Regions from separate parts of the Pantoea sp. CFCC18177 genome, predicted to be linked through region 2. Evidence: predicted binding sites of a transcription regulator. Region 2 holds the regulator's gene; each other region holds the start of a gene.
The links. Region 2 encodes Fur, which represses iron uptake genes when iron is present. Its sites were predicted from a motif close to ATAATAATGAGAACNACTATCAA; they were not measured.

Region 1 (10,624 bases), on a different contig from region 2:
GCCGATAAAATTATCGTCGGCAAACAGTGCATGGCTGCGATCGGCAATCAGCAGCTTGGGTTGAATCTGTGATGCGTAGGCAGTCAGTTCAGTGCGCTGATGGCTATACAGCGCGAACACAGACGCCACGCCGAGCTTAAACAAGGCGAAGACCGTGACATAGAACTCCGCAACGTTGCCCAGCTGGACTAATGCGGTGTCGCCCCGTTGCAAACCACGGCGCTGTAAGGCCGCCGCGAGGTTGTCGCTCAACGCATCCAGTTGGCGATAGCTGATCTGACGGTCACCGTCGATGACCGCAATCGCATCGTTGTCTTTGTGACGCGCCAAAATGTCGGTCATGGGGACATCGAGCCAATAGCCTTTTTCACGGTAGCGTGCGGCTAAGTCGTCTGGCCAACGGGTATAGGGAATGCTCATCATCTTTCCTTTATTGCAGTCCAAATGCGCGCAACATGGTGTCCAGCTTCACGCCGGTTTCGCGCCATTCTGATTCAGGTTGGGAGTCGGCCACGATGCCGGCTCCGGCAAACAGGCGTACCCGCGCACCGTGCACCGTGCCGCAGCGAATTGTCACCACCCACTCGCCATTGCCTTCACTGTCACACCAGCCGACGATGCCGCCAAACAGTTGGCGATCGAAAGGTTCCAACTGCTGAATCAGCTGTTGGGCACGTTGGTGTGGGAAGCCGCTCAATGCTGGTGTTGGGTGCAACAAGCAGGCTAGCGACAGGGCGTTTTCATGCTCATCCTGCACTTCGCCGTCGATTTGCGTTGCGAGGTGCCACAAGGTCGCGGTGGTGATCAGGGAGGGCACGGTCGGCACCGATAGCAGTCGGCTACGCGGCTGCAGTGTGTCACGCATCGCATCTGTGACCAGCTTGTGTTCGTGACGATCTTTGCCAGAGTCCATCAGCGTATTGCCCGCCGCACGATCTTGCTGGCTATCGTCATGATGACGGCGAGCAGAACCCGCCAGTGGACATGAGCTAAAATCACGCCCCTGTTTACGCAGCATCAGTTCTGGGCTGGCGCCCACCAGTGCTCCGCCTTGCGGCAGCGGCAGATGGAAGTGATAGCTGTTGGGGTTCTGGGCAATCACGCGCTGCATCAGTGCGGCAGTATCGACCGGTTGTTCGGTGACGATATCCATCAAACGCGACAGCACCACTTTATCAAGGTCACCACGCTGAGTTGCCGACACGGCATCCGCCACCATTTGGGTGAAGACATCGTGGTCGGGTACTGCCATACGGCGACGCACCTGTGGCAGTTCACTCACGGCTGAGGGTAAGGCATTTTGCAGATCGGCGCGGTTAAACGTCTGGTAAGACTCAGGGATAAACAGCGCAGCGGGTTGGCTGACATCAAACGGGATCGCGCCGACCAAAATCGGATTGTTAATCCCCTGTTTTTTAGCCGCCGCGAAATGCTGCCGCAACTGTTGTTGAAAATCCCCCTGCAACAGCGCCGCATCAGCAACGGATGCAGTGATGGTGGTATAACACCCCTGCGTTGCGAGGCTGCGCCAGGGCGAGGTAAAAAGGAACCCACGGCATAACGCGGAAAAATCCTTCAATAAGGCATTTTCAAACATGGATGATTCCACCATAATTTTCACCTATAAATGATAAGATTATTAAGAATGATTATCATTTTTATTATGGGCCTGTAACCTACGTCGATTGGGCAAAAGAGTCAATCCATTCGCGGGATTTCCAGCGTGTTTCGGCGTAATCGGACGCTAACGTCACCCAGGGCAATATGCTAAAAAGTGGACCAAAACTTATGAATAAATGCGGTTTATGGGGCCTCTCGGCCCTGATTTTTGTTTTCCAGGCGTTTAGCGGATTGGCACAGGCCGAGCAGGGCTGGCCGCGTACCCTTCAGGGAGCGAATGGTCCCGTGACCATCAGCAAAGCACCGCAGCGCATTGTGTCCACCAGCGTCACTTTGACGGGTTCATTGCTGGCGATTGATGCACCGGTTATTGCTTCCGGCGCGACCGCTCCCAACAGCCGTCTTGCTGACGATCAGGGCTTTTTCCGCCAGTGGGGCGATGTGGCGAAACAGCGCCATCTTAAACGTCTCTATATTGGTGAACCCAGTGCCGAAGCCGTGGCGGCTGAAGCGCCGGATCTGATTCTGGTCAGCGCGACCGGCAACGACTCGGCGATCAAACTTGCCAGCCAGCTTTCCGCTATCGCGCCAACCCTGGTGGTCAATTACGACGACAAAAGTTGGCAGGATGTGGTGACGCTGCTTGGCCAGGCGACCGGTCATGAAGCTCAGGCCGCACAGCGTGTTAAGGCGTTTGACGACCGTGAAGCGGCCTTAAAGAAAGCCATCACGTTGCCGCCGCAACCGGTCTCTGCGATGGTGTGGAACGGCGATGGTCGTGCCGTCAACGTATGGACCGCAGAATCGGCGCAGGGCAAGTTGTTAGAGCAGCTGGGTTTCACCCTCGCCGAACCGCCTGCCTCCGTTCAACAGGGCCACAGCATGGGCCAGCGTAAAGACATCATTCAGTTGTCGGGCGAAAACGTGGGCAGCGGTCTGACGGGCAAGACGTTCCTGCTGTTCGCCGCTGACGAGAAAACCACGCAGTCAGTGCTGAGTAATCCGTTCCTGGCGCAAAATTCAGCGGTGACGCAGAAACAGGTCTTCCCGCTGGGTGTCGATTCGTTCCGTCTGGATTACTACAGCGCCAGCAATCTGCTGGCGCGTCTGGAAAAACTGTTCGTTAAATCATGATGAGGGTTGCGCCAGCTCCGGGGCTGGCGCGTGGTAACGGCGCAGACGCCCCATCACCCACCACATCATGATGCCCAGCAGTGCTGCCGCAAAACCAAACACTGCGGCAGCCTGGGGTGGCAGTAACCATGATCCCATCGCACCAATCATTGCCGCGCCAATCGCATCACCGGTGACGTTTTGCGCCGTCCACAGTCCGTTAATACGGCCCAGTAAGTGGTCTGGCGTCAGCACCTGGATCATCGCGTACTGCACCAGACTATTGATGGCACTGAAATAGCCAAAGGCCACCAGACACAGCAGCGCCAGCAGTAAGTTGGGCATCAGGCTGAATAATCCCAGGGCAATAAACGCCGCCACTGCACTCCCCAGCACCAGCTGTCCCGGTCGGGCGGCATGCTTGAGTTTGCCACTGGTCAACGCGCCAATCGCGGCTCCGAGGGGCACGGCGGCATAGAGCATACCAAGTTGGTTGGCGCTTACTGACCAGTGTGGAGCCAATGCTGGATAGAGCACGCGTATTGCGCTGGCGAGGGTCACCAGCGCACCAATCAATGCCACCATGCCGACTATCGGGCTGGCAAACAGGAACTGTATGCCTGCGGCGAGTGATTTCAACGGATGTTCACGCGGCTGTGGCGGTGGCGCTAACTGCGGCAGCTTTAGCAGCGTCAGCACGGTTAACAGTGTGCCGAACGCGGCCAAGCCGTAGTTCCACACCACGCCACCGTGCGCGATCACCAGTCCAGCAATCGCAGGCGAGAGAATCGAACCAAAGCGGACCGTCAACATGGTGGTCGCCCCAGCCTGCATAATGTTTTCGCGACCCACCAGCGCGGGCGTCGCTGCCAGCAGGGCGGTGACGCCAATGGCGCCGAAGAAGCCATCCCAGAATCCCAGCAGATAAACCGCCATCAGCGACGGCTGCGGCAGCGCGGCATTTATCGCCAGTGCGATGAAACCTAAACCGCAGGTTGAACGGGCAATCAGTATCAGCTTTTTACGTTCGTAACGATCGGCGAGCACGCCACCGGTTAACAGACCGATAAACATGCCCGAGGCGGCCAGCGTCACCGCTAATCCCACCAGCAACGGTGATTGCGTCATGTGCTGAATTTGCACCGGCACTGCGACGGCCAGCATCCCCAATGCAACAATCGAGATAAATCGAGCGATAAACACCGCGCGAAATGCCGCATGGGTTTTCAGCAAGGAGAGATCGATAAAGTGGGAGGATTTGTTCATATGTTCGCCTTTTTGCACCAATTTTCCTCATCGTCCGCGAGGCGAGTCATGGTAACATAGGCGAACGCGAGTAATAACGATAACCATTATCAAATTGCGTTGCGCATGCGACGACGTTGAACAGTGAAGGTTTAGAACGATGCGCCAGTTCCATGCATTAGCAGGCTCAGGGATTCTGCTCATGCTCCTCATCGCGCTCAGCTTAATGCTGGGTGCCAAATCAATACCGCTTGCCGATGTCTATCATTCGCTGACCTCCAGCTGTAACAGCGCAGAGTGTGTGATTGTGCGCGACGCGCGCTTGCCGCGAACGCTGGCCGGGCTACTCGCTGGGGTAGCGCTGGGGTTGGCGGGGGCTTTAATGCAAAGTCTGACGCGTAATCCATTGGCCGATCCCGGCATTCTTGGGGTGAATGCCGGTGCCGGATTTGCCGTGGTGATTGGCATTGCGCTGTTTGGCGCCGATTCGCCGCTCGACTGGCTCGGATTTGCGTTTGCCGGCGCGTTACTGGCCTCGCTGCTGGTGGCGATGACCGGTGCGATTGGCGGTGGCCGCGTCAACCCAGTGCGCCTGACGTTAGCCGGCGTGGCGCTGGGCGCGGTGCTGGATGGCCTGACATCGGGCCTGTCGCTCCTCAATCCTGATATTTATGACCATCTGCGTTTCTGGCACAGCGGCTCACTGGATATTCGCAACTTTGAGGTGCTGCGCACCTTGTTTCCGGCGGTGCTCATCGGAAGCGTGATAGCGTTTTGCCTGTCGCAGGCGCTGAACAGTTTGAGCATGGGCGGCGATATGGCAACGGCGCTCGGAACGCGCGTGGCACGTACGCAGCTGCTGGGGTTGCTGGCGATCGCCCTCCTGTGTGGAGCGGCAACGGCAGCGGTGGGCCCGATTGCTTTTATCGGTCTGATGACACCGCATTTTGCACGCTGGCTGGTGGGTAACGATCACCGCTGGATGCTGCCGGCCACCGCGATCATCACCCCGATTCTGCTGCTGGCGGCGGATATTCTGGGCCGCCTGCTGGTTGCAGGTGAACTGCGTGTCTCAATTGTCACCGCGATGCTGGGCGCTCCCGTCCTGATTGTGCTGGTGCGTCGTCAACTCGGGCGAGGTGGCTTATGACACGCCGTGTTCTGCTGCACACCACGTGGCTGACGTTGACCTGCTTGCTGCTGGCTTATCTGGCGATGACGCGTGGCGCATTACCGATTGGCGCAGAACAGTTCTGGCAGGTGCTGCTGGGCGAGGGAGCCAGCAACGTTAAGCTGATTGTGCTGGAGTGGCGTCTGCCGCGCGTAATGATGGCGTTGCTGATTGGCGCGGCCCTCGGCGTGAGCGGCGCCATTTTCCAGTCTTTACTGCGCAATCCCCTTGGTAGCCCGGATATTCTTGGCTTTAACACGGGTGCCTACAGCGGCGTATTGGTGGCATTGGTGCTGTTCAATCAGGGCATCGCGGCCATGACCGGCGCCGCGCTGGTGGGCGGGGTTGGAACCGCGGCGCTGGTGTACCTGTTTGCCTGGCGCAACGGTGTTGAAACCTTCCGCCTGATTATTGTTGGCATTAGCGTGCGCGCGTTACTGATGGCGCTCAATGCCTGGCTTATTATCAGTGCCTCACTGGAATCGGCGCTGAGTGCCGGTTTATGGAGCGCAGGATCGCTGAACGGCATCACCTGGGCAAAAACCCCGCCGGTGATTGCGGTGCTGTTGTTGTCTCTGTTGTTGATGGCGTTGCTGACGCGGCGGATGCGCCTGCTAGAAATGGGCGATGACACGGCCAGCGCCCTCGGCGTGCCCGTAGAGCGCAGCCGCATGTGGTTGATGCTGATTGGCGTGGTGTTGACGGCAGCGTCAACGGCGCTGGTGGGGCCGATCTCCTTCGTCGCGTTACTGGCTCCGCAGATTGCGCGCCGACTGGGCGGCGGTGAGAAAGGGGCTTTGCTGCTGGCATCACTGTGTGGGGCATTGCTGCTGATTGCCGCAGATTTTGCCGCACAGCATCTGTTCCTGCCTTATCAATTACCGGTTGGCGTGATCACCGTCAGCCTGGGTGGACTCTATCTGATTGCGTTACTGGTGCGGGAGGCGCGACGCCAATGATTGATATTCCTTCACGTCTGTATGGCGAAGGCCTGACGCTCGGTTATGACAAAAAAGTGGTGGCGGAAAATTTGTCGGTGGCGATCCCGGAAGGGGAGCTGACGGTGATTATCGGCCCCAATGCCTGTGGTAAATCGACGTTATTACGTACGTTAAGCCGTCTCAATGCTCCGCTAAAAGGCGAAGTGTATTTAGACGGTGAGGCGATTGCGCGCTACCCCACCAAAGAGGTGGCTCGTCGGCTGGGGCTGCTGCCGCAGAGTTCCAATGCGCCTGCGGGCATCAGTGTGACGGAGTTGGTGGCGCGTGGACGCTATCCGCACCAACCGCTGTTTGGTCGCTGGCGGACTGAAGATGAAGAGGCGGTACAGCAGGCGATGCGCGCCACCGGCGTCGCCGATCTGGCGCTGCAGCCGGTGGATACCTTATCCGGTGGGCAGCGCCAGCGTGTGTGGATTGCCATGGTGCTGGCACAGCAGACGCCACTGCTGCTGCTCGATGAGCCGACCACCTGGCTGGATATCACCCATCAGATCGAGCTGCTGGAGTTGATGCAGGAGTTGAATCAGCAGCATGGTCGTACGCTGGTGGTGGTGTTACACGACCTGAACCACGCCTGTCGTTATGCCACGCATTTGATCGCCATGCGCCACGGCAAGATTATCGCCGAAGGTAAGCCAGCGGAGATTGTCACACCCGCATTGATTGAGCAGGTGTATGGTTTGCGCTGCGTGATTGTGGACGATCCGGTGGCGCATACGCCGATGATTGTGCCGCTGGGGCGGGGCAGGTAATCAGGGCGGCATCAATGCCGCCCCTACGATGTAGGGTGCGCATTGATGCGCACCTGGTGCCAATTACGCCAAAATCCGCTGTAACAATGGCCCGATCTGCTCAAACATCTGCGGCGAAATAATCTCCACATGCGCACAATCCATTGGCCATACGTCGAGTTCACCCACATACGGTGCCCAGGCGCGACGTGCATCCTGGCCTGGCTGCTGCGTTTTTTCAGCCAGGAACAGCGTGGCACGACCGTTGAAACGGGCACTGCGCGCAGTCGCCAGCAGGCGAACTGAACTGGCGTAGTTGGCTTCGATGGTATCGAACATCGCGCGCATCTCTTCCCCAGCCTGATGGCGCTGTGCCGCAATAAACTGCTCACGCTCGCGATTCACCTCGTCCAGCACGGCCGGATCAAGCACATTTTCGCCGCGTTTTTCATCCCAGTTCTGCGTTTCCGGCGGCCAGGTGTCGAGCAGGCCGAGGAAGGCCACCTCTTCGCCCGCTGCTTCAAGACGTGCAGCGATGCCTTGTGCCAGGGTTCCGCCCAGAGAATAGCCCAGGAAATAGTAAGGTCCGTGCGGTTGCACCTCACGAAGCGTGCGCAGGTGGGCTTCACATACGTCGTCGAGATGCGCGCTCTGGTTCAACGGGCTTTCGGTATCCGGTGACTGAATCCCCACCAGCGACCAGCGCTGATCAAGATAGCGTTGCAGAATACTAAACTGCCAGGCAAAGCCGGATGCCGGATGGAAACAGAACAGCGTTGGTCCGTTGCTCTGACGCAGTGGCAGCACGGCTTCAAAACCCGCCTGCTGATGCGAATGCGCATCGCTGAGCAAACGCGCCAGTTTCTCTACGGTTGAGGCCACCATAATCTGCCCCACCGATACCGGCTGTTGCAGTTCACGGCGCAGCTGTGCGGCCAGGCGCATGGCCAGCAATGAGTGTCCGCCCAGGGCAAAGAAATCATCCTGCGCGCTGACGCTATCGCGTGCCAGCAGCTGGCAGAAGGCTTGCGCCAACTGGGTTTCTAATCCGGCATGCGGTTCGCGTCCCACGCTCTCTGCCGCATTTTGCGGTAACGGCAGCGCTTTGCGATCCAGTTTTCCGTTGCTGCTGAGCGGGAAGGCATCCAGCTGCACAATCGCCACCGGCACCATATGGGCGGGCAGACGTTGCGCCAACGCCTCACGCAGTGCTTCACCATCAACAGGCTGCGCCGCAATCACATACCCCACCAACTGACGCGCATCACCGCCTTGCGCCGCGCTGCCGCCCAACACCACGGCATGCGTCACCGCCTGCTCAATGCCGGGCTGAGCACTCAACACATAGTCGATTTCATTAAGTTCGATGCGCTGACCGCGAATCTTCAGCTGATCATCGCTGCGGCCGAGGTATTCCACCGCGCCGTTATCCAGCCAGCGAGCAACATCGCCAGTGAGGTACATACGCTCACCTGTGGCAAAAGGATCGGCGATAAAGCGGCTGGCTGTCAGGTCTGGACGGCCGAGATAGCCATGCGCTAACTGCACGCCAGTGAGGTAAAGATCACCGGCGACACCCGGTGGCACTGGCTGCATGCGTGCGTCGAGAATACGCAATCCGGTATTCCACACCGGGAAACCAATTGGCACGCTGGCACCTTCTACTGCCGCCAGCGCCTCACCAAAGGCCGGATACCAGCTGACATCCACCGCTGCTTCGGTTGGGCCATACAGGTTGTGCAGCGGTACATGCGTCAGCTTTTCCCACTCGCGTGACAGATCGGTCGGCAGGGCTTCACCACTGCAGAAAACATTACGCAAGCTGGTGCAGCAGGCGATGGCGGCCGGTGTATCCAGGGCCGCGACAAAGGCCGTCAGCATCGAGGGTACGAAATGCGTGGTGGTGACTTTGTAGCGGGCAAACAGTTGCTGCAGCGCTTCAGGATCGCGGTGCGCCTCCGGCGGAGCCATCACCAACTGCGCGCCGACCAGCAGCGGCCAGAAGAACTCCCATACGGAGACATCAAAGCTACTCGGCGTTTTCTGTAGCACTACGTCGTCGGCTTGCAGCGGGTAGCAATCCTGCATCCACAACAGGCGATTGACGATGGCCTCATGCCCCACCAGTACGCCTTTTGGACGGCCCGTTGAACCGGAGGTGTAGATGATGTAAGCCCCATCCTGCGGTGTCGGCGCACTGGCAGGTTGCGGAGCATCCGTGTGGGCGTAGAGCGCATCAAAATGCAGCTGGTTAACCGTGGCGATGGCCTGGAAACGTGCGCTGAGTTCCGCTGAGGTGATCAAGGTTTTCGGTGCGGCGTCTTCCAGCATCAGCTGTAAACGTTCGTCAGGATAGCCGGTATCAAGTGGCAGATAGGCCGCACCCAGCGAAACAATTGCCTGAAGCGCCAATGAAAGCTGCACCGAACGCGGCAGTGCCACCGCCACGATATCGCCGCGCTGTACACCGGCGGCACGCAGATCGTCTGCCAGCGCGAACAGTTGCTGCTGCATTTCGCGGTAGCTAAGTTGATGCACGGCATCCGCCAACGCCGGTGCATCCGGCGTGCGCTCAACCTGTTGTGCCAGCAACGAAGCCAGGGTTTCTGCGGGGACAGGATGTGCCGTCTGGTTGATGCCAGCAATTTGCGCATGTTCTTCGACGGTCAGCAGATCAAGTTCACCCAACGGGCGCTGCGGTTGCTCGGCAAGCTGCTTCAGCAGCAGGTCAAAGCGGCTGGTATGACGGTGCAGCGTGGATTCGCTGTAACGTTGCGCATTGGCCAGCAGCTCCAGCGTCAGTTCACCCTGTTCACTGATATAGATAGCGATCTCCAGATCGCGTACCGGGCCAGAGGCCAACTGATGCGTTATCCCCTCAACGCCGGCAAAATCGAGTTGGTAATCAAACATCTTGAGGTTGATCACTGGGCCGTACAGCGGATCGCCATCGCCCAATCGGCCGAGGTCACGCTGTACCTGTTCGGCATCATAGCGCTGGTGGCGGCGCATTTTCTTCACTTCACCCGCCAGCTGCGCTGCCAGCGCAGAGATCGGTTGAGTGGGATCGTAGTGCACCGCCATCGGCAGCACATTGATCACCGGGCCCGTAGCGCACAGTGCGGCAGAACCAATGCGTCGCATAAAGATGAAGCCGGCGGCGAAGTCGTTCTGACCACTGAGTCGCGCGAGCCACAGCGCAACCAGGGCAAAGGCTAAATCAGCGGCGCTGGATTGCGGATGCTGGTTGATCAAGGTCTGAAACGTGGCGCGATCGAGCGTGACGCTATGACGCAGGATATCGGTGGTGGCGCTTTGCCCGGCCAGTGGTAACGGCGACAGGGAAGCGGGTGAGGGCAGTGCGGCCCCTTTTTCCCGCCAGAAATCGCGGTCACGCGTGAAGGATGAGGATTCCTGATAGCGCTGATACTCTTCCACCACTTCGCTAAACGGAATAAACGGGGTGGGTTCGGCATCCTGTTGCTGAACGGCGGCGCTGTAGAGGTTGGCAATGCGGCGCGTGATGGCGGTAAAGCTGAAACCATCCACCACCAAATGATGGTAGCGCTGATACCAGAACCAGTGCTGATCGCCAATGCGATAAAGGCAGTGATGCCACAGTTTAGCCCCGCTCAACACGCGTAAATCACCGTTCATATCTTCACGCATTAATGCGCGGGCTTTGGCGGCAGCATCGGCTTCATCGCGCAAATCCACAATCTGCGGTGCGCTGAACGTTTGCG
Region 2 (10,624 bases):
GCAGATGACGCACGCGGTTCTCAATCGCGCCGTTGGCCGCGATGGTTTCCAGGCAGCCAAAATTACCGCAGTGGCAGCGCTCGCCCAGCGGATCGACCTGAATATGACCGATCTCGCCGACGTTACCATTACTGCCAAGAAAGATATGCCCATTGGCGATAATGCCCGCGCCGGTACCGCGGTGTAAACGCACCAAAATAGAGTCTGCACAGTCACGGCTTGCACCGAAGTAGTGCTCAGCCAGTGCCAGACTGCGAATGTCGTGACCGACAAAACTGGTGACGTTAAAGCGTTTTTTCAGGCTGGACACCAGCGGCCAGTGGCTAACGGTGATGTGCGGCATATAACGAATGATGCCGTTAATCGGATCGACCAAACCGGGCAAGATCACTGCAATCGCAATCAGTTCGTGAATCTTGCGTTGATGCGCAGCCATAAACGCGGTGATGGCATTGAACAGCGCATTCTCCAGCGTTTCCTGCGTGCGCTCCGGTAAAGGATAATCTTCCTGTGCCAGTGATTTTCCGCTCAGATCAAACAGCGTCAGGGTCGCATCATTGCGGCCCAGGCGGACGCCGATAGTATGAAAATGACGGGTTTCAGTAACGATAGAGATGGCGCGGCGCCCACCGGTGGAAGCTTGTTGCTCCACCTCTTTGATGAGGCCGCGTTCGATAAGCTGACGCGTAATTTTGGTGACGCTGGCGGGCGCAAGCTGGCTGAGATCGGCAATCTGTATGCGCGAAATCGGCCCCTGTTGATCAATCAGCCGGTAAACGGCTGCACTGTTAAGTTGTTTGACAAGATCGACATTTCCTATTTGAGTCTGGCCGCCAGTGGTCATTCAGTACTTACTCGCTGAGGACGTCGTCTCCATTGACTAACGTCTTAGTGATTTGATAATCGCGGGTAAAGACGGTCAGGTTAGCGACTTTTCCTGCTGTCACTGAACCTAACTGTTTTGCCACGCCCATTGCCTGTGCTGGATACAGAGTTGCCATCCGCAACGCTTCATCCAGAGCGATACCGCAATGCTCCACGCTGTTCTGCACTGCCTCAATCATGGTCAGTGCCGAACCGCTCAGGGTACCGTTTTCGTCAACGCAAAGGCCGTCGCGATAGTATATTGTTTTGCCTGCAAAAATGAATTTATCAATCGATGCGCCTGCCGGTGCTGTGGCATCCGTCACTAACACCAGTTTGTCGCCTTTGATGCGTTTTGCATTCCGCACGTTAGCGTAATGGACATGTAAACCATCTGCAATGATGCCGCAGTATACATCAGGTGAATCAAACAGCGCACCGATCAGACCGGGTTTACGGCCTGCGAAGGTCGGCATTGCATTATAAAGATGGGTGGCAAAACTCACGCCCGCGCTAAAGCCGGCTTTGGCTTCTTCATAGGTGGCGTTGGAGTGGCCCGCTGACACAATAATGCCCGCATCGCGCAGTTGGCGAATCACGTCGTCGCCTGCATTCTCTGGCGCCAGCGTCACTTTGGTGATCACATCCGCGTTAGCACACAGGAAGTCGACCATTTCCGCATCAGGCAGACGAATCAACTCTGGGTTATGCGTACCTTTTTTGGCTTTGTTCAGCCACGGCCCTTCCAGATGCAGACCCAGTGCTTGATTTTGATGTTTGGCTAAATAGGCGCGCATGGTTTCAACGGCGCGCTTCATTAATTCGTTGGTGCTGGTGATCAGCGTTGGCAGATAACTGGTGCAGCCCGATTTTTCGTTGGCGCGCTGCATGATTTCCAGCGTTTCCACGCTCAGGGCATCGATGTCATCGTTGAACTGCACACCGCCACAGCCGTTGAGTTGCAAATCAATAAATCCGGGAGCGATGTATGCACCAGCCACATCCTGCTGCGCGATGTTCGCATCAAGCGCATCACGTGGGCACACGCGTTCAATCAGGCCATTGGCAATCACCACGGCATGATCGTCCAGAATTTCGTGGCCAGTAAAAATCCGGCCGTTTACTAATGCGTACATCGTTTTTCTCTCCCGGCTAAGCCTGCAGCCTGCGCTGCAGGTTATGACAACGTGTTTTCACACACCCTTCATATTTTCCGCTTCCATTTCGCGGAAATATTTCACGGTTTTCACTTTCAGTTCCATGGTGGCTGGCTCATCACACACCACCACAGATTTCGCATGTAATTGCAGGCAGCTGATGGTCCACATATGGTTCACGTTACCTTCCACTGCGGCCTGCAGCGCTTGCGCTTTCACATGACCGGTAACCAAAATCATCACTTCTTCTGCATCTAACAGCGTGCCCACGCCCACGGTCAGCGCATATTTAGGCACCTGATCCACATCCCCATTGAAGAAGCGTGAGTTCGCCAGGCGGGTCTCATGCGTCAGGGTTTTGATGCGAGTGCGGGAGGAGAGTGAAGAGGCCGGTTCGTTAAACGCGATGTGTCCATCGTTACCTACGCCGCCCATAAACAGATTGATTTTACCGTAAGCGCGGATCTTCTCTTCGTACTGGCGACATTCTGCGTCAATATCGGGTGCATTGCCATTCAGAAGATTGATATTTTCTGGTTGAATATCAACGTGATCGAAAAAGTTACGGAACATGAAGCTGTGGTAGCTTTCTGGATGCTCTTTTGGCAGGCCAACGTACTCATCCATATTGAAAGTCACAACATGTTTGAAGCTAACCTGGCCCGCTTTGTGCATCTCGATCAAGTGCTTGTAAGCTTCCAGCGGTGTACCGCCGGTTGGCAGACCCAGCACGAAGGGACGTTCTGCGCTAGGCTTAAACGCGTTAATGCGGTTAACAATGTGGCGTGCAGCCCATTTACCCACCTGGGTAGGTGTGGCCAAAGGGATCAGTCTCATGTCTTCACCTCAATTAAGATTAGGAAAATGTAGTCGCCGATTCTGGTTTAGGTTGCTGCCCTTAAGCGTAATCCGTTTAAGCGTAACCAGCAGGGAAAAGTGCGACTTGATATTTTTCATCATAAAATAAGTTTGTGGTGGTGGCTAGCATTTCGCAGCAAGAAACGTCCATTATGGTGATTAAAGTCACAGTTACTGTGGTTTTAATTTGCGAGGCGAATTAATTTATCTTTACACTGCGCCTCGTGGTGAATGATGTCATCAAGGTACCGGGCGTCGGGATAATAAAATCAACCCACGCCACGGCAAACGCCAGTCTCATAGGGGGAGAATAAGGTGAGTATTTTAGGATATCTGCAAAAGGTCGGCCGCGCGCTAATGGTGCCGGTAGCGACGCTGCCGGCAGCGGCAATCTTGATGGGTGTGGGGTATTGGATCGATCCAGACAGCTGGGGTGCAGGCAATGCGCTGGCGGCACTGTTGATCAAATCCGGTTCCGCCATTATCGAAAACATGTCTGTGCTGTTTGCCATTGGTGTGGCTTACGGTATGTCCAAAGATAAAGATGGTGCAGCCGCGTTAACCGGCTTTGTCGGCTTCCTGGTGGTGACCACGCTCTGTTCACCTGCTGCGGTGGCAATGATTCAGAAAATGCCGGTGGAGCAAGTTCCTGCTGCCTTCGGTAAAATCAATAACCAGTTCGTAGGTATCCTGGTCGGCATTCTCTCCGCTGAAGTGTACAACCGCTTTAGCCACGTTGAGCTGCCAAAAGCGCTGTCGTTCTTTAGCGGACGCCGCTTAGTGCCGATTCTGGTCTCCTTCCTGATGATCGTCGTCGCCTTCATTCTGATGTATGTCTGGCCGATCATCTTTGGTGGACTGGTGAACTTCGGTGAACACATCCAGAAACTGGGTTCTGTCGGTGCGGGCGTGTACGCCTTCTTTAACCGCTTGCTGATTCCGGTGGGTCTGCACCACGCCCTGAACTCGGTGTTCTGGTTTGACGTGGCCGGTATTAACGACATTCCTAAGTTCCTCGGTGGTGCGCAATCTATTGCCAATGGTACCGGTATCCCAGGAATCACCGGTCGTTATCAGGCAGGCTTCTTCCCGATTATGATGTTTGGTCTGCCGGGCGCTGCGCTGGCGATCTACCACTGTGCGCGTCCAGAAAACCGCGCCAAAGTCGGCGGTATCATGCTGGCGGCGGCTTTTGCTGCCTTCTTCACCGGTATCACTGAACCGCTGGAATTCTCCTTCATGTTCGTGGCACCGGTGCTGTATGTCATCCATGCGGTGTTGACCGGTATTTCCGTGTTTATCGCGGCAAGTATGCATTGGATCGCCGGCTTCGGCTTCAGTGCCGGGCTGGTGGATATGGTGCTCTCCACCCGAAATCCGCTGGCGGTTAACTGGTGGATGCTGATCCCACAAGGTCTGGTGTTCTTCGCCATCTATTATGTGGTGTTCCGCTTCACTATCCAGAAATTCAATCTGATGACGCCAGGCCGTGAACTCTCTGCGGGCGATGAAACCGATGGCTACGATGTGAACGTTGATCACAGCGGTAGCGGCGAGAGCCAAACCGAATCACTGGCGCGTCGCTATATTGCTGCCGTTGGCGGTTCTGAAAACCTGACCAACATCGATGCCTGCATCACCCGTCTGCGTCTGAACGTGAAAGATTCAGCACAGGTCAATGAAGGTGTAGCGAAACGTCTGGGCGCTTCCGGTGTGATTCGTCTGAACAAACAGAGTGTGCAGGTGATTGTCGGTACGCAGGCAGAAAGCATCGCCAGCGCGATGAAAACCGTGCTGAGTAAAGGCCCGGTAGCGGCCACTGCGGCGCCTGCTGCAGCAGCAGCTCCGGTTGCGGCTAAACCTCAGGCGGTGCTTAATAGCGAGAAAGCCGTGATTGCCACGCTGGTTGCGCCGGTAAGTGGTGAAATCGTTGCGCTGGATGCAGTGCCAGATGAAGCCTTCGCCAGCAAAGCCGTGGGTGACGGCCTGGCCATCAAGCCAACCGATAAAACTGTCGTGGCACCGATTGCCGGTACCGTGGTGAAAATCTTCAATACTAACCACGCCTTCTGTCTGGAAGCAGCGAATGGTGTCGAAATCGTGGTGCACATGGGTCTGGATACCGTCGCGCTGGAAGGCAAAGGCTTCACACGTTTGGTGGAGGAGGGCGCAACGGTGACGGCGGGTCAGCCGATTCTGGAAATGGATCTGGACTTCCTCAACGCCAATGCACGCTCAATGATCAGTCCGGTAGTCGTGAGCAACAGCGATGATTTCGCCGGTCTGAATCTGCTGGCAAGCGGTTCTGTTGTCGCGGGCGTAACGCCATTGTATGAAGTGAAAAACTAAGTCCTTGTGATTTAGCCAGAAGGCAGGAAGCAATTCCTGCCTTTTTTGTTTTAAAACGACCAACAAACGGTTGTTTCCCTCCTGCGCTTTGTGGATCATACTCCGTTACTTCGTGGTACAAATCACCCGCTATTGTTTTGAGGATTTTGAGATGAGTGAGGCTGAAGCCCGCCCAACGAACTTTATTCGTCAGATTATCGACGAAGATTTGGCGAGCGGTAAGCACAGCAGTGTGCATACCCGTTTCCCGCCTGAGCCCAATGGTTACCTGCATATTGGCCATGCGAAATCTATCTGCCTGAACTTTGGTATCGCGCAAGATTATCAAGGACAGTGCAACCTGCGTTTTGACGACACTAACCCGGTTAAAGAGGACCTGGAGTTCGTTGAATCCATCAAGCGTGATGTGCAATGGCTGGGCTTTGACTGGAGCGGAGACATTCGTTACTCCTCAGACTACTTTGACCAATTGTTTAACTACGCGGTTGAGCTGATCAATAAAGGTCTGGCTTACGTTGACGAACTGTCAGCGGATGAGATCCGTGAATACCGCGGCACGCTGACCGCACCGGGTAAAAACAGCCCGTATCGCGATCGCAGCGTGGAAGAGAACTTAGCGCTGTTCCAGAAAATGCGTGATGGCGGCTTCGAAGAGGGTAAAGCTTGCCTGCGCGCAAAAATCGACATGGCGTCCAGCTTTATCGTGATGCGCGATCCGGTGTTGTATCGCATTAAGTTTGCCGACCACCACCAGACCGGTGATAAGTGGTGCATCTACCCGATGTACGACTTTACTCACTGCATCTCTGATGCCATCGAAGGCATTACGCACTCGCTCTGCACCCTGGAGTTCCAGGACAACCGTCGTTTGTACGACTGGGTACTGGACAACATCACCATTCCTCAGCATCCGCGTCAGTACGAATTCTCGCGCCTGAATCTGGAATATGCGGTGATGTCGAAGCGTAAGCTGACGCAACTGGTTACCGAGAAAGTGGTTGAAGGCTGGGATGACCCACGCATGCTGACCGTTTCAGGTCTGCGCCGCCGTGGCTACAGCGCTGCGTCCATTCGCGAATTCTGTCGTCGTATCGGTGTCACCAAGCAGGACAACATCGTTGAGATGGCCTCGCTGGAATCTTGCATTCGTGACGATCTCAATGAGAACGCACCACGTGCCATGGCGGTTCTTGATCCACTGAAAGTGGTGATCGAGAATCTGCCAGCAGGCCATGAAGAAACGCTGACTATGCCTAATCATCCGAATAAGCCGGAGATGGGAACCCGCGAAGTGTCGTTCAGCCGCGAAGTGTGGATCGATCGTGCTGACTTCCGCGAAGAAGCCAACAAGCAGTACAAGCGTCTGGTGCTGGGTAAAGAAGTGCGTCTGCGTAATGCTTATGTGATCCGCGCTGAGCGTGTGGCAAAAGATGAAGAGGGTAACATCACCTGCATCTATGCAACCTGTGATGTCGACACGCTGAGCAAAGATCCTGCAGATGGTCGCAAGGTGAAAGGGGTGATTCATTGGGTGTCAGCGATTCACGCGCTGCCTGCTGAGTTCCGTCTTTATGATCGTCTGTTCAGCGTGCCAAATCCGGCAGCGGCAGAGGACTTCCTGACCACCATTAACCCGAATTCACTGGAAATCAAACAGGGCTTTGTCGAGTCTGGTTTGCGTACTGCTTCGGTAACTGCGCCGTATCAGTTTGAACGTGAAGGCTATTTCTGTGCGGATAGCGTCTATTCGCAGCCGGGTAAACTGGTGTTCAACCGCACTGTCGGGCTACGTGATACCTTTGCCAAAATCGGCGAGTAATCATGTTTGCGATATACCCAAAATAATTCGCGTTGCAGGAAGGCGGCAACTGAACGAATCCCCGGGAGCATACACCAGTATGTGACTGGGGTGAATGAAGGCAGCCAACGCACCTGCGGCTTGAAGTATGACGGGTATAGCACAATATGATCATCTAAGGGCGAGCAATCGCCCTTTTTTATTGCCTGTAATTCACCTCCTGCAACCATTTATGCTGCGGGCCGTGAAATCTGCTTGTTGGCTGTTATTGCGACAATTCTGACTTTAGTAAAATTAACCCATTAGCGAGTGTCAAAAACTTTTTTTCAGGTAGGCTATCCGCTCTCAGACAGGGCTCTGCGGGTTATCAAAGGAAAAAAAATGACAAGTCTCGCGTTGGAAGCTAAACACAGTGTGGTGGTTTTGCATCAGCTGATTGAACGTATTTTCAATCAAGCAGAGGGCAGCGATGACAGCATGGAACTGCTTCTGTCGCACTTTCATCCAGAATTCAAAATGGTCACACCACATGGCAAAGAACTGGACCTGAACGCGACTGAAACACTGTTTCGTCAGTTGCACGGTCAGCGTGAGGGGATGCGAATCGCCACCAGCGAACATGCCATCATTTCTCAGCAAAGCAATGAGATTACCATTCAGTATCGTGAATTACAGATGATGAACGGGACTAACCAGACCCGCATTTCGCTGGCGGTGTTGGACTGCAGCACCACCATTCCACGCTGGCGCTATCTCCACGAAACCTTTGTTGCCTGATTGCAGGCATAAAAAAACCGGTGACGAGCACCGGTTTTTTTATATTGCATAGCACACGTCATTACTTGTCGTGGAGCGTGTCGTCTTCGCGGCAGTCTCCCAGCGCACAGTGACCATAAAGGTACAGGCTGTGGTTGCTGAGTTTAATGCCATGGCGAGTCGCAATTTCACGCTGACGCGTTTCAATTGATTCGTCGCTAAATTCAATCACTTTGCCACAATCCAGGCAGATCAAATGATCGTGGTGATGTTGCTGGGTAAGTTCGAATACGGATTTACCGCCTTCGAAGTTATGACGGGTGACGATACCTGCGTCATCAAACTGGTTAAGAACGCGATATACCGTTGCCAGACCAATCTCTTCGCCCATATCAATCAGGCGCTTGTACAAATCTTCCGCACTGACATGGTGGGACTCTGGTCCTGGTCCCTGAAGCACTTCCAAAATTTTCAATCTTGGGAGAGTGACTTTCAGGCCAGCCTTCTTCAATGCGGAGTTGTTGTCAGTCATGCGGATATTGTCCTGTTACTTTGCGAGTCACTTACGGCTCAAAGGCCTTGAATGTTTAGGTCACGCATATTCTCATTTGCGTCTCATTATAGAACCCAAGCAGTGAAATGAAAACCAAGGCGTCGCGTAAAATCAACAAAAGCTGTAAGGATAAACATCGCTTATGCCATTGAGAAACGTAGTGGTTTGGGTTTCCATTTCACTCAGCCTCATTCTAAAGAGCGAGGAATAAGCGGATGACCATTGCGGGTATTCTACAGATTTGCGGGGAAAAGTTAAAAAACCGTCGCTATTATTTTCATAGGAGATTCCTTTGTTCCGATGTGAGACACCGCTCACATCGGGTAGGGAAGGGGATCAGGCTTCGATGATCTCTTTTAGTTGCAGCTCATCGAAAATCTGCTTAACCCATGCATCAACACGTTCGTTGGTCAGTTCAGGCTGACGGTCTTCGTCAATCGCCAGACCCAGGAAGTGTTTGTCGTCTGCCAGGCCCTTCGAAGCTTCGAAGTGATAACCTTCCGTTGGCCAGTGCCCAACAATAACGGCACCGTTTGGTTCAATAATGTCACGAATGGTGCCCATTGCGTCGCAGAAGTACTCAGCATAATCTTCCTGGTCACCACAACCAAACAGCGCAACCAGTTTGCCATTGAAATCAATCTCTTCCAGGGTTGGGAAGAAATCATCCCAGTCACACTGTGCTTCGCCGTAATACCAGGTCGGAATGCCCAGCAGCAGGATATCGAACGCTGCGAGATCTTCTTTGGTGCTCTTGGCAATGTCATGCACTTCGGCGACATCTTTACCCAGTTGTTTCTGGATCATTTTTGCAATGTTTTCAGTGTTGCCGGTATCGCTGCCGAAGAAAATGCCTACGATTGCCATGGGTTAGATAACCTCTTAAATCCTGATTGTGAAAGTAAGTCAGTTGACTGCACATTTAAGCGAATGATAGCAGACCAGTGAAAAGCGCGGAACGTGTAAAGCCTTAACTTTGTGTTCCTGTGTGCGGTCTGCACACGCTAAGACAGTTTGAGTTGCGCCAGCAGCATTTGTTCAATCAATTCGCTGCGACTGATGTTTTGTTGATCGGCCAAGGTGTTAAGTGCGTCAACAGCTTCGCTGGACATCTTTAGCTCAACACGACGCAGCCCACGCACTTTATCGCGCTTGAGCTGGTTACGTTTGTTGATACGTAACTGTTCGTCACGCGTCAGCAGACTGGTTTTTGGTCGACCGGGACGCCGCTCGTCTGCAAAAAGATCGAGCGTGGTACGGTCTGTCTGTTCTTTTGCCATGATTTGTGAAACTGAGTGGGCGCGAACGGCGGAAAGGCGCTGCGCGATTTATACATTATCGGCCCGACCGCGGCGAAAAAATCATCCGCGGCAAATTTTTAGCGCGACATCATACTCCAGCGCCATCCGTGACGCCAACCCTAAACCGCTAACAGCAAGCTTTTGCTTTTACAGGTTAAAAAAGCGACGAACCGCGCGCAAAACCGCATCAGGTTTTTCCGCGTGCACCCAGTGACCGGCACCGCTGATCACATGTGCATGGGCCTGCGGGAACTGACGCAGCAGCGCATCGCGATGCTGATTGTCCAGATAAGGCGAATCACCACCACGAATAAACAGTGCCGGGTGGGGCCAGGCAGGGATGGCTTCCCAACCAGAAATCGTGGTGTAGTTATCCCACAGGACAGGGACATTAAAGCGCCATTCCCCCTCGGCAAACGATTTCAGGATGAACTGAATGACTCCCTCTTCGTTGATGTACTGGCGCATCACTTCTGCGGCTTCACTCCGACGCGTCACGCCTGCGGCGGTCACGGCACGAATCGCGGCAAAGATTTCATCGTGACGGCGCGTTTGGTAATCAACCGGGGCGATATCGATCAACACCATCTTCTCGATGCGTTCCGGTGCCACGGCACTCAATGCCATGGCGATCTTTCCGCCCATCGAATGGCCAATCACGCTGGCACGTTCAATCTGGTGAGCATCCAGTGTGTCAACGATGTCTTGCGCCATCGCGGCATAATTCATGATCTCGCTGCGTTCGGATAACCCATGGTTACGCACATCAACTTGCAGCGTTGGGCGTGCATCGCGCACTCCGCGTGCCAGTACACCCAGGTTATCGAGGCTGCCAAAAAGGCCATGAATTAACAGAATCGGTGTGGCATCAGGCGAAGATTGTTCAGTTTGCAGACGGGCGTTCAAAATCATGGCTAAAGTTCTTACGGTTGTGACCTTGGCATAGGTTATCATGGATTCACCTGTCCAGGAGCCAGCCGGCCAGGCA
Region 3 (10,624 bases), on a different contig from region 2:
TCCAGTGCATGTTGCAATGGCAGTGAGGCATCCTGAATCATCGCAAAGCTATCGCGGAACTGCTGTGCGGTGCGCTGTGGTTGCCAGTTTCCGTTTCCTTGCGTGAATCGGCCTAAGAAGTTAAATAACACCTGCGGTGCATGATCTGCGGCCAGTTTCGCCAGAGTGACCCCACGATGTGCATCAAGCCAGCGAAGCTGACCATAACCGATTCCCCGGTCGGGCACCGATCGCAGAGCGGCTTTCACCGCGCGCACGCTTTCGTTTAAGGGCGCGGCGGCGGGCAGCGCAATCAGCAGCGGGAACTCTGCGGTTAACCAACCCACAGTGCGAGCCAGATCCTGATGATCGTGCAACTCTGCGCGACCATGTGATTCCAGCGTCAGTCGTTGCGCTGCGCTGCCGTTCATCTGACGTAACGCCAGTGACAGCAGCGTCAGCAGCAGCTCTTCGCTGGTGGCGCGGTACTGCTGCGGCAGCGTGTTGAGCAGGGCGTGAGCGGTTTTCGCATCCAGCAACGTGCGCTGATGCAACGCACGATCGGTGGGGGCTAAGGCGCGCTCACCCAAAACAGGCAGTGGCGGGGTCAGCATGTTTTGCCAGAAGGGTAGCTCGCTGGCGCGCGCGGAAAGATTGGCAAGCAGAGTGGCTGACCAGTCATGCAGCGATGTCTCTTCTGGCGGCAACGCGATGGGCGCACCGCTTAACAGCGCATCACCGGCCTGCTGTAATTCATCCAGCAGCACGCGCCAGGAAACGCCATCCACCACCAGATGGTGCAACGTCAACACCAGACCACAACTGGCACCACCCTGCTGCAGTAACGTGGCCTGCAACACGGTCCCTGCGGCGGGATCGAGGCGCGCAGCATCACCGTTAAAAGCCCGTTCGGCGGCAATGTCGCGCTCTTCGACTTCAATAGCGCGGCAGCGAGCAGGGCGCGTCGGCAGCCATTCCCCCACCACTAACTGCTCATCGCGGGTAAAGGCGTTAAGCGCCGGATGCGCTGTCGCCAACTGTTCGATCAGCTGTTCTAGCTGGGAGAGTTGCAGCTGGGCGGGCACGGACAGCAGCACACCATGGGCAAAGCGCGCGTTGATGCCAGCCTGCGCATTGAACCAGTGCAGGATGGGCAGACCACCCACCGCGCCTTGCTGCGCAACGCGCGCCTGCTGGTTGTGCTGCGACAGCGGCTGTAACCCTGCAGCCATGCGCGCGGCCGTGCGTTCTGCGAAGATTTCTCGTGGACGCAGCAAATAACCGGCGCGGCGCGCGGCCGTGCTCAATCCCATCGCGGAGATACTGTCACCACCGAGTGCAAAGAAGTCATCCTCTGCGCCGACGCTCTCCAGCCCCAATAACCCGGCTATCGCCTGACAAATCAGGGCTTCCTGCGGCGTGCTGGCGGCGCGGCTGATGGCGGTTTGCGCCTGTTGCGGTTTAGGCAGCGCCTGGCGATCGATCTTACCATTGACGTTAAGTGGCAGATCTTCCAGTACCATTAGCACGGCTGGCACCATGTAATCGGGCAGCTGCGAGGCGAGCTGTGCCAGCAAGCGGGCGCTCAGTTGAGCGTCAGCTCGCAGTGCCTCATCCTGCACCGAGCAGTAGCCGATCAGGCGATGTGTAGTACCGATGCTTTCGGCGATCACCACCGCTGTGCTGACTTCAGGCAAAGCGACCAGGGCGTTTTCAACTTCACCCAACTCCACGCGGAAACCGCGCACTTTGATCTGGTGGTCGACACGGCCAATAAACGCCAGCTGTCCGTCCTGGCGCCAGCGCATCAGATCACCGCTTCGATACATCACTTCGCCGTTGAGGAAGGGATTAGCCACAAAGCGTCCGCTGGTGAGGTCGGGACGACGCAAATAGCCGCGTGCGATACCGGTTCCGGCAATATATAGCTCGCCCACGCAGCCCACCGGCACCTGGCGCAGTTGGCTGTCGAGCAGATAGACCTGGGTGTTGCCTACCGGACGGCCAATCACCGGTTGCTGTGCGGCCAGGACGCTGGCACCCAAGGTATCAATGGTGTATTCAGAAGGTCCGTAATAGTTGTGAATCTCCATCTGCTGCTGATTCTGCATTAGCTTCCACAGCGTTGGCGTGGCCGCTTCACCCCCAATCATCACAAACGAGGGACGATGGTTTTCAACATCCATCAGGCCGCTGTCGATCATCTGTGAGAAGAACGATGGGGTGATGTCCAACAGATCGACCGGCACGGCGTTCATCTGTTGAATCAGTCCCCAGGCATCGCGGCGCAGCTCTTCGTCAAAGATATTGAGTTCGCACCCCATCAACATGCAGAACAGCGGCTCCCAGGAGGAGTCAAATGAGAACGACGCGGTGTGGCCTGCCCGCATACGGCGCGGGCTGGTGGCATGGAAGCGATCAATCGCCGGGCCAAACAGATGCTCGCGATGGGATAAGAACAGATTGAGCAGACCCTGATGGGTGCTCATCACCCCTTTCGGGCGGCCGGTGGAGCCTGAGGTGTAGATCATGTAGGCGAGGTCATCGCCACACAGTTGCGTTGCAGGGCGCTCAACCGATTGGTTGGCGAGTTCCGCATCCAGCGCATCAATACAGAGATGTGGCAGTGTCGGCATCTGTGACAATGTCACGGAGTGCGTGAGCAGCAGAGCGGGTTGGGCATCTTCACACATCAGTGCCAGGCGTTCACGTGGATAGTCGAGATCCAGCGGCATATAAGCCGCACCGCTAGCCAGCACCCCGAAGATGGCGACCAGCGAATCGACCGAGCGAGGGATGCCTATCGCCACCACGTCATCGGCACCCAAGCCACGCGCAATCAGCAGGTGTGCCAGTTGCATGGCCCTGTCGCGCAACTGGCGATAGCTCAGGCTGTGCTCACCACACACCACTGCAGCGAGTTCGCCGCTCTGCGCGGCACGCGCCAGCAGTATATCGATAATCGTGGTGACGCCGTCAGGCGGCGTTATCACGGGACCGGTAGACCAGCGCTGGATATCGGCCTGTTCATCTGGCGCAATCAACGAGAGTTCGGCCAGCGTGATGCCAGGCTGCGCAGCGAACTGCGCAATCAGATGACGGATACGATCGGCGTGACGCTGTAACGCAATCGCGTCATAGCGTAATGGATTAGCCACCAGCGTCAGTTGTAGCGCGCCATCGCGGAAACCCACCTCAAATTCGATATCATCCACCGGTCCCATTGCCAGCGTATGGGTTGTCGCCGCAATACCATCAAACTGCAGGTCATCATGATAGACCTTGACGTTGATCACCGGTCCGTACAGGTGCTGACTGCTGCCGACTAACCCCAAATCACGGCGCAGTTGTTCCGCTTCATAGCGCTGATGGCGACGCGCTTTGCGGATTTCGCCCTGTACCTGCTGCACCAGTGCGGCGAGGTCGGTGGTGTCAGACAGGTCAAAGATCAGCGGCAGCACGTTCACCACCGGGCCAAGCGCGGTAATTGCAGCTGACCCCATGCGGCGCATAAACGGGAAACCAATCGACAGGCGTGGGCTGTCACTGATCCGGGCCAGATAAGCCACTAACACGGCGCTCACCACATCGCCTTCACTGCATTCGTACAGGGCGGGCTGCTGGCGTAACGTGGCTAAATGCGGTAGCGTCACCTGGCAACTAATAGGACGATCACCGGGATTGTCGGTGCTCTCATTTGAGAGTGTGATGCTGGTCGGCAGATCGGCGGTATAGCTTTGCCAGTGGCTGGCTGAACGTTGAAACGCCGCTGAGTCCTGCCACTGCTGGTACTCCTCAATCACGCCAGTAAAGGGCGTAAAGGGTGAGGGTGCAGGCGATTCTCCGCGACACAGTGCGGCATAGATAGCCGCGACACGCTGTGCCAGGGCTTCAAAACTGAAGCCGTCAACCTGTAGATGGTGGTAGCGCTGATACCACCACCAACTGCCATCACCGAGGCGCATCAAGACATGACGGCAGAGCGGTTTTTCGCCGTCGGCGGGTAAATCCGCACTCACATCGGCCTGCATCAGTTTGTGTGCCTGGCTGCTGGCATCAGCGCGTTGGCTGAAATCATGCCACTCGGGGATGATCTCCGTTGAAGCGGTAAACCACTGTGCAGGGTCGCCATTTTCATCCAGACCAAAGCGGGCCTGCACGGTATCGGCTTCCATCATGGTTTGGCGGATCGCGCTGTCGAGGGCCGCGCGGTTGATGGCGCCGTGCAACACACTGTAGTGCGCCACTGTGAATTGATTGCGCTGCTGCGCAATAGTGTCAGCGATCCAGATGCCGGGCTGCGCCGCCACCAAGGGGTACGCTGTTGAATGCGTGATTAACGATGCCAAAGGACAGTTCCTGTCTTAAAAAATCAAAAAAAAGAAAATAAGAAAAATTAGTGCGCGGTGGATGACGTCTGCTGCGTCGTGGGCCGCATATCCAGCCAGTGTGTTTCTACGTATTCGATGGCGGCGGATCGTGCCAATGGCCCGGTGACGCAGCACCAGCCTGCTGGAACGGGCGCAAAGGCGGGCCACAGGCTGTATTGCTGGCGGTCATTCAACAGCACGAGGAAATCCAGGGCATCGTTATCAAACGGATTTTGTTGTTCAGACATGGTGTTCACCTTCAGAGGTTGCATCAGAGGAAAGAAAATCGGCCAGTAACCAACGGCAGCCATCGATCAGGCCCCCGCGCCAGCACAGCGCATCGTGTCCACCGGCATAGCGGCGGAAAGAGAGGGTATGTCCAGCCGCTTCCAGCGCCGGACGAATTTGTTGATTGACGTAAAGCATGTCTGCCTCACGGTCACCCACTTCCTGAAAAATTGTCAGCTTACCGCCGGGAAGTTGGTTGTTTTGCAGGCGTTGCAGCAGGAGTCCGGGCGCGTGCTGCTCCCGGTTGGCGTAATCGCGGATGTATTGCAGATGCGGCCACCAGAACGATCCTGATTGCGTCAGCACGCGACCAAAACGCTGTGGCCAGTGCAGGCCAGCGTACAGCGCCGCTAATCCACCATAACTTTGCCCCGCAACAACGGTGCGGTTGCCCTCATTGCTGAAGGTGGCATGCTGGCGCGCCAGGGGCAGTAATTCCTGTTGCATGGCTTGCCAGAAGGTTTCATTGCACGGCAGTTCCACTTCGCGGTGCTGGCTATCAATCACATCAATGAATAACCAGCAGGCAGGCGGCAGTTCACCCGCCGCCGTGACCTGATCGAGAGCGCTGAAAATCGGTTGGCCATAGACCCAGTTTTGACCATCCAGCAGGATCACCAACGGGCGTTGCTCTGCCTCGTCACTGTGTCCAGTGGTGTAAAGCCAGACATTGCGCGTGACGTTGAGCAGGGCACTGTGCCACTGCAGCGTTTGCAGAGAATCCGGCCAGGTGTCGGCTAAGCCGGCATCCAGTAACTGCCAGGCGGATTGGTCTGGCGCATCTGGCATCTGCGCGTTGCTCAGGGCAAAACGGCGGCTGCTGAGAAAGGGCGGTGAAGCATTAAGGATGTCAGGGATCGCCAGCGGCATCAGCGAAATCCACCACTTACGCTGCAACACGCGACAGGTTTCATCATCGCCGCAAAACAGCGGTGGCAGATGGTCATCACCCGCGGGGATCAAACTGTAGCTGCCGCGCCAGTCGGATTCGATGGCGGTAGACCAGTGCCAGACATTGCTATCGCCGATGCGCGCCAGGGATTCGGGCATCTGGCTGTGGTGATCGGTGACGCCATTTATATCGATATAAACACGCCGGGTAGACGATAATGCGGAATGCCCCTGCGGGTCGCGCCAGAAAAAGTGCATGGTGGTTGTGCCGGTTCCATCACGCTCGATAACCGGTGTTCCCGCCGTCCGCACCCTGTCCCACCAGCTTTCGTGGCCCAAATGGGGCTGCTCTAACCAGGTGGCAACTGTCCCCGTCGGGAACCACTTTTCCGCCCTTAATTCCGCGTCAGATCGAAACATCCTGAAATCTATCTCCACATTTTCTTCAAAGACTTTACATTAACAAACGTAATGCAAATGCTATTGATAACGATTTACATTTGCAATATGATTTTTCGCGGTCAATAAATCTCCTGGATTTCAGTAAGTTATTTTGTGAAGTGCGTCACGGGGGGATTTAGGGCCGATATTTTCTTATGACAGTAATATTTCAATTCGTTAAGGCATGTTCGCGTGCACGAGCCTGGCTGGACGAATTATTTCATCGACAAGGTAGTTTGAAATAGAGATGGCAACTATGTCCGTAAAAGCAAGAAAATCAGCAATACCTCCTGTGGCACTTCCGTTTAGACTTTCGCGGCTTCACTTATCACTGGCCTCAATTCTGTTAGTGGCGCCTGCTTTTAACAGTCTGGCGGCTGAAGAGACGATTACCGTTAATGCAGAAGCACGTGAGAGCGTCACCTCTCCCATGCAGGGTTATGTGGCGAAGGAGAGCAGTGCAGGGACGAAAACCTCCACGCCACTGCGTAAAACGCCGCAATCGATCTCGGTGATTACCCGTGAGCAGATGGACGACCAGGCCGCTGCCTCAGTGGCTGATGCGCTGAGCTACACCAGCGGAGTGCTGACCAACTATCGCGGTAATTCCAACCGTAACGATGAGATCATCGCGCGCGGCTTCCGCTATGCACCAAAATTTCTCGATGGATTAAGTTACGGACTGTCTGGGCAACAGGGTGCCGCAGGGCAGATCGATCCCTGGTTGCTGGAACGTGTGGAGATGATTCACGGCCCGGCTTCCGTGCTGTATGGCCAGGTTAATCCCGGCGGTGTGATTGCCATGACCAGCAAACGTCCTACCGCGCAGAGCATCCACAAAGTTCAACTCAGCACCGGGAATCAGCATCTGGGCGAGGCGGCGTTTGATTTCGGTGGCAAGCTGAATGATGACAACACGCTGTTTTATCGACTCAATGGTATCGCCAGCACCAAGCATGAGTTCGTGAAAGATAACAAGCAGCAGCGTATGGCGATTGCCCCAGCATTGACGTGGTTGCCGAATGCTGACACCAGCTTCACGCTGTTAACCATGTACCAGAATGAGCCAAAAGCGGGCTATCGTAATTTCCTCCCAGCCAACGGTACGCTGTTCAACACCAGCGCGGGATACATTCCTTACGACTTCAACGTGAGCGATCCGAGCTTTAATGAAGCGAAGCGTGAGCAGACGTCAGTCGGCTATATTTTCGAACATAACTTCAACGATAACATCAGCTTCACGCAGAACCTGCGTTACAGCAACATGGACGAGTCGTACAAATATCTGGTCTACACCTGGGACGTGGATGGCAGCGATCACCAGATCAACCGTCGTCCGCAACATGACAAGATCAAGTCCAAGGAATTGGGCATCGATAACCAGGTCAAAGCCACCTTTGATACCGGCAGTATTGCGCACACGGTGCTAGGCGGGCTGGATTACAAATGGAGCGATGTGGATAACAAGCTGTGGCGTGACAGCGGCGATCAATACATCCTCGACTGGGCCAATCCCACCAGCGTGACGATTAATGAGAGCGATCTGGCGCTGAATACCAGCACGCGCAAGAAGCTCGATCAAGTCGGCGTCTATTTACAGGATCAGCTGGAATGGGATAACTGGAACCTGCTGCTGTCAGGGCGCCAGGACTGGGCGGAAGTGCGAACTCAGGACCGTATTGAGAACACCAACACGCAACAGAACGACAGCAAGTTTACCGGCCGCGCGGGCTTGCTTTATGCCTTCGATAACGGTTTGTCGCCGTACATCAGCTACAGCACCTCGTTCGAACCCAACCTGAGCACTGGCGCACCGGGCAGCGATCCGTTTGCACCGACCACCGGTGAACAGACGGAGATTGGTGTTAAATATCAACCTGTAGGCTGGGATGCGGTGTTTACTGTCTCTGCGTTCGATATCACCCAGAAAAACATCACCTCTTACAACAGCGAGTTGGGCTACAACGAGCAGATTGGTAAGGTGAAGTCGCAGGGTATCGAAACCGAGGCGCACGCGCAGATTACGCCAGAAATCAAGGTGATGGCCGCCTATACCTTTACGGATGCCGAAACCAAACAGAGCAATACCGCTGCGCAGGTGGGTAAAACGCCAGCCAGTATTCCCCGCCATGCCGCTTCGGCGTGGGGAAGCTATAGCTTCCTCGACGGCGCGCTTAACGGCCTGACGCTGGGCAGCGGTGTACGTTACACCGGCACCGCATGGGCTGATTCAGTGGGGCAGGACAAAGTGCCTCATTACACTTTGTATGACGTGATGGCGAAGTATGAGTTGGGTGAAGCGGCGAATTCACTGCGAGGCACCACCCTGCAGCTCAATGTCAATAATGTGGCGGATAAACATTACGTGGCGTCGTGCAGCAACACCAGTGCCTGTTTCTATGGCAGTGGTCGTTCGATAGTGGCTTCTGTCAGCTACAGCTGGTAAAGAAAGTTGGGGCGCATGTTGGTGCGCCCCATGTTATTCAAACGCGTCCGCGCTTTCACTTTCCGTGCGGGTTGATGCCGGTTAACCCCGTCAGCAACAGGATTTCGGAAAATACTGGATTTATGTGACTGTCATCACTGCATGAGGCACGCTAAAATAAACGCTTCTCATTCAGTAGAGGATTTTTTGTCGCGATGGTTTCTCGTTTTACATTAGCCGCATTGACGGCTGCAATACTGCTTACCGGCTGTGCTCGTCACACCGCAGACAGCAGCGCTACGGCACAGGCTGAAGCGCCCGCTGCCGCACCTATCGAGAATGACAACATTCCTTCCCAGTTTGATAGCGGACCGACCGTAATCAACGTCTCGCATCTGGTGACACGCACTGATGACGGCTCTTCTGTGTATGTCACGGTAGATGGCCAGGATGCAGGTTTGTTGCAGAAGGGCGAAAATAAAGAAATTCACGTCGCTGCAGGTAAACACCAGGTGGGTGGCTACGTGCAGACGCTGTTTGGTTTTGGCAAAGTGACCATTGCGTCAGTGGACGTCACCACTGATGACAAGGGACCGAAGAACGTGGTGTATTCTGTGACGCGCCAGAAACCGGCCTTTAGTGAAGCGCCGGCTTCCACGCCTAACAATTCGTGATGTTGTAAAGGGTGTGGGCGGTGCTCACACCCTTTCGCGTTAACTGCGACTCAATACCAGCTTTAAGCCAGCCAGCGCAAAGCAGCACGCCAGCAAAGCATCCAGGCCGCGACGAATACGGCGATAAAATGCCGCCATCACGCTGGTTGAGAACAATACGGCATAGCCGCAGAACACCAGCACGCAAATGCCTGCACATCCCGCGATGATCATCGGCAAGGTTGAGGCCGCAGCATCGGGTTTTAATGCCACAGACATGATCGCCACCCAGGTGAGAATGGCTTTAGGATTGCCCACATGCATCAGGATGCCCTGGCGGAATAATTTACCAAACGCGGGTTTTTCGCCGCTGGCCATAAACTCCGTGGCATCAGGACGGCGCAGGGCAGATTTGCCGGCTTTAAACGCCAGCCATAACAGATACAACCCCCCACCGATTTTTAGCACGATCAACAGCTGTGCAAAGGTCGCCAGCACCGTTAATACGCCACAGGCTGCTAACAGCGCCCACATCATCGAACCGCCAATCACCCCGCTGGCCAGCGCCAGGGCCGCACCGCGCCCTTTTTTCATTGCCGTACCCATAATCGCCATATTGCTTGGGCCGGGGCTGGCCGTAGCCACAAAATAGGTGGTGTAAATCAATATCAGTTCGTGTGAAAGCGCCATATTGTCCTCTGCGATGGGGGTTGTCCTTTTCCCCGTTATATCGCTAGTGGACGAGATTGGCTATGGAACATTTTTCATCTAGCTGGCAACCGCTTTCGCGTGTCGACGGTTTTTGACTTTAAACAGGGTAAAAATAATCGACAGTGAGGCGATCACCACCAAAATCAGCCCTGGGCCCATTAGCGAGCCGAAACCCAATGCGTTGAAGATCAACAGCCCGACAATCCCGCCGGTGAGGAAGGAGAAAATCGTCACCAGATGGGTATTGAGTTGCTGCTTAAAGGCTCGAATATTTTTTGACGGATCGCGGCGTAATAAGGCGATAAACACCGAACCCATTGAGATACCGGCATCGGTGAGGGTGCCGGTAATATGCGTGGAGCGCACCCGTCCATTGGAGAGTTGTGTCGAGGTGGAGTTGTGGACACCCATTAAGAAGGCGAGCAACAACAATATTTCAGCGTTATTATTCGATGAGAAATAATAGATCTCAAATAACGACGTAAGGATTAACAGCAATCCTTCGGCCAGCAGAATACAGCTGAATATGGTGCGCAGGCCATTAATCACACCCAGTACCACGGAGATGCGTGCGACCACCGCACCGCTAACAAATGCCCCAATCATCGCAATAAAAATTTTCAGGTTCCGGATGTCCATGTCGTTCAAATCACTGGATATTTGCGAGATGTTGCCAGACATATGTGAGGGAAAGAAACCAAATGCCGCCAGCGCCATCGCGTTCAGCAAGCCTGCTGAGGTCGCCAGGCAGAGGGCAAGATTTCGATCTTCAATATGGGTTCTGGTTCGCTTCAGTTTTATCAGCATAATTCACCCTTCCTCATCGAGAGTATTGTGATAACGCAATGCGTCAAATCTGGTGTTCG

Region 1: the regulator Fur is predicted to act here: its motif matches at 4,070-4,092, upstream of fepD (Fe(3+)-siderophore ABC transporter permease).
Region 3: the regulator Fur is predicted to act here: its motif matches at 6,006-6,028, upstream of fes (enterochelin esterase).

The regions. Positions count from the first base shown of each region.
Region 1 is NZ_JBNBPL010000007.1:96,109-106,732, forward strand. Features, by position in the region: gene ACPUC8_RS09390 ((2,3-dihydroxybenzoyl)adenylate synthase) at 1-420, opposite strand, end outside; gene ACPUC8_RS09395 (isochorismate synthase) at 431-1,612, opposite strand; gene fepB (Fe2+-enterobactin ABC transporter substrate-binding protein) at 1,789-2,754, shown strand; gene entS (enterobactin transporter EntS) at 2,749-3,999, opposite strand; gene fepD (Fe(3+)-siderophore ABC transporter permease) at 4,139-5,128, shown strand; gene fepG (iron-enterobactin ABC transporter permease) at 5,125-6,108, shown strand; gene ACPUC8_RS09420 (ATP-binding cassette domain-containing protein) at 6,105-6,902, shown strand; gene ACPUC8_RS09425 (enterobactin synthase subunit F) at 6,966-10,624, opposite strand, start outside.
Region 2 is NZ_JBNBPL010000010.1:57,549-68,172, reverse strand. Features, by position in the region: gene nagC (DNA-binding transcriptional regulator NagC) at 1-844, opposite strand, end outside; gene nagA (N-acetylglucosamine-6-phosphate deacetylase) at 852-2,000, opposite strand; gene nagB (glucosamine-6-phosphate deaminase) at 2,058-2,858, opposite strand; gene nagE (N-acetylglucosamine-specific PTS transporter subunit IIBC) at 3,201-5,228, shown strand; gene glnS (glutamine--tRNA ligase) at 5,380-7,047, shown strand; gene ACPUC8_RS12535 (hypothetical protein) at 7,408-7,803, shown strand; gene fur (ferric iron uptake transcriptional regulator) at 7,865-8,314, opposite strand; gene fldA (flavodoxin FldA) at 8,672-9,202, opposite strand; gene ybfE (LexA regulated protein) at 9,340-9,615, opposite strand; gene ybfF (esterase) at 9,784-10,548, opposite strand.
Region 3 is NZ_JBNBPL010000021.1:16,327-26,950, forward strand. Features, by position in the region: gene ACPUC8_RS18985 (amino acid adenylation domain-containing protein) at 1-4,328, opposite strand, end outside; gene ACPUC8_RS18990 (MbtH family protein) at 4,376-4,597, opposite strand; gene fes (enterochelin esterase) at 4,590-5,948, opposite strand; gene ACPUC8_RS19000 (TonB-dependent siderophore receptor) at 6,226-8,415, shown strand; gene ACPUC8_RS19005 (hypothetical protein) at 8,610-9,068, shown strand; gene ACPUC8_RS19010 (LysE family translocator) at 9,108-9,737, opposite strand; gene ACPUC8_RS19015 (YoaK family protein) at 9,816-10,565, opposite strand.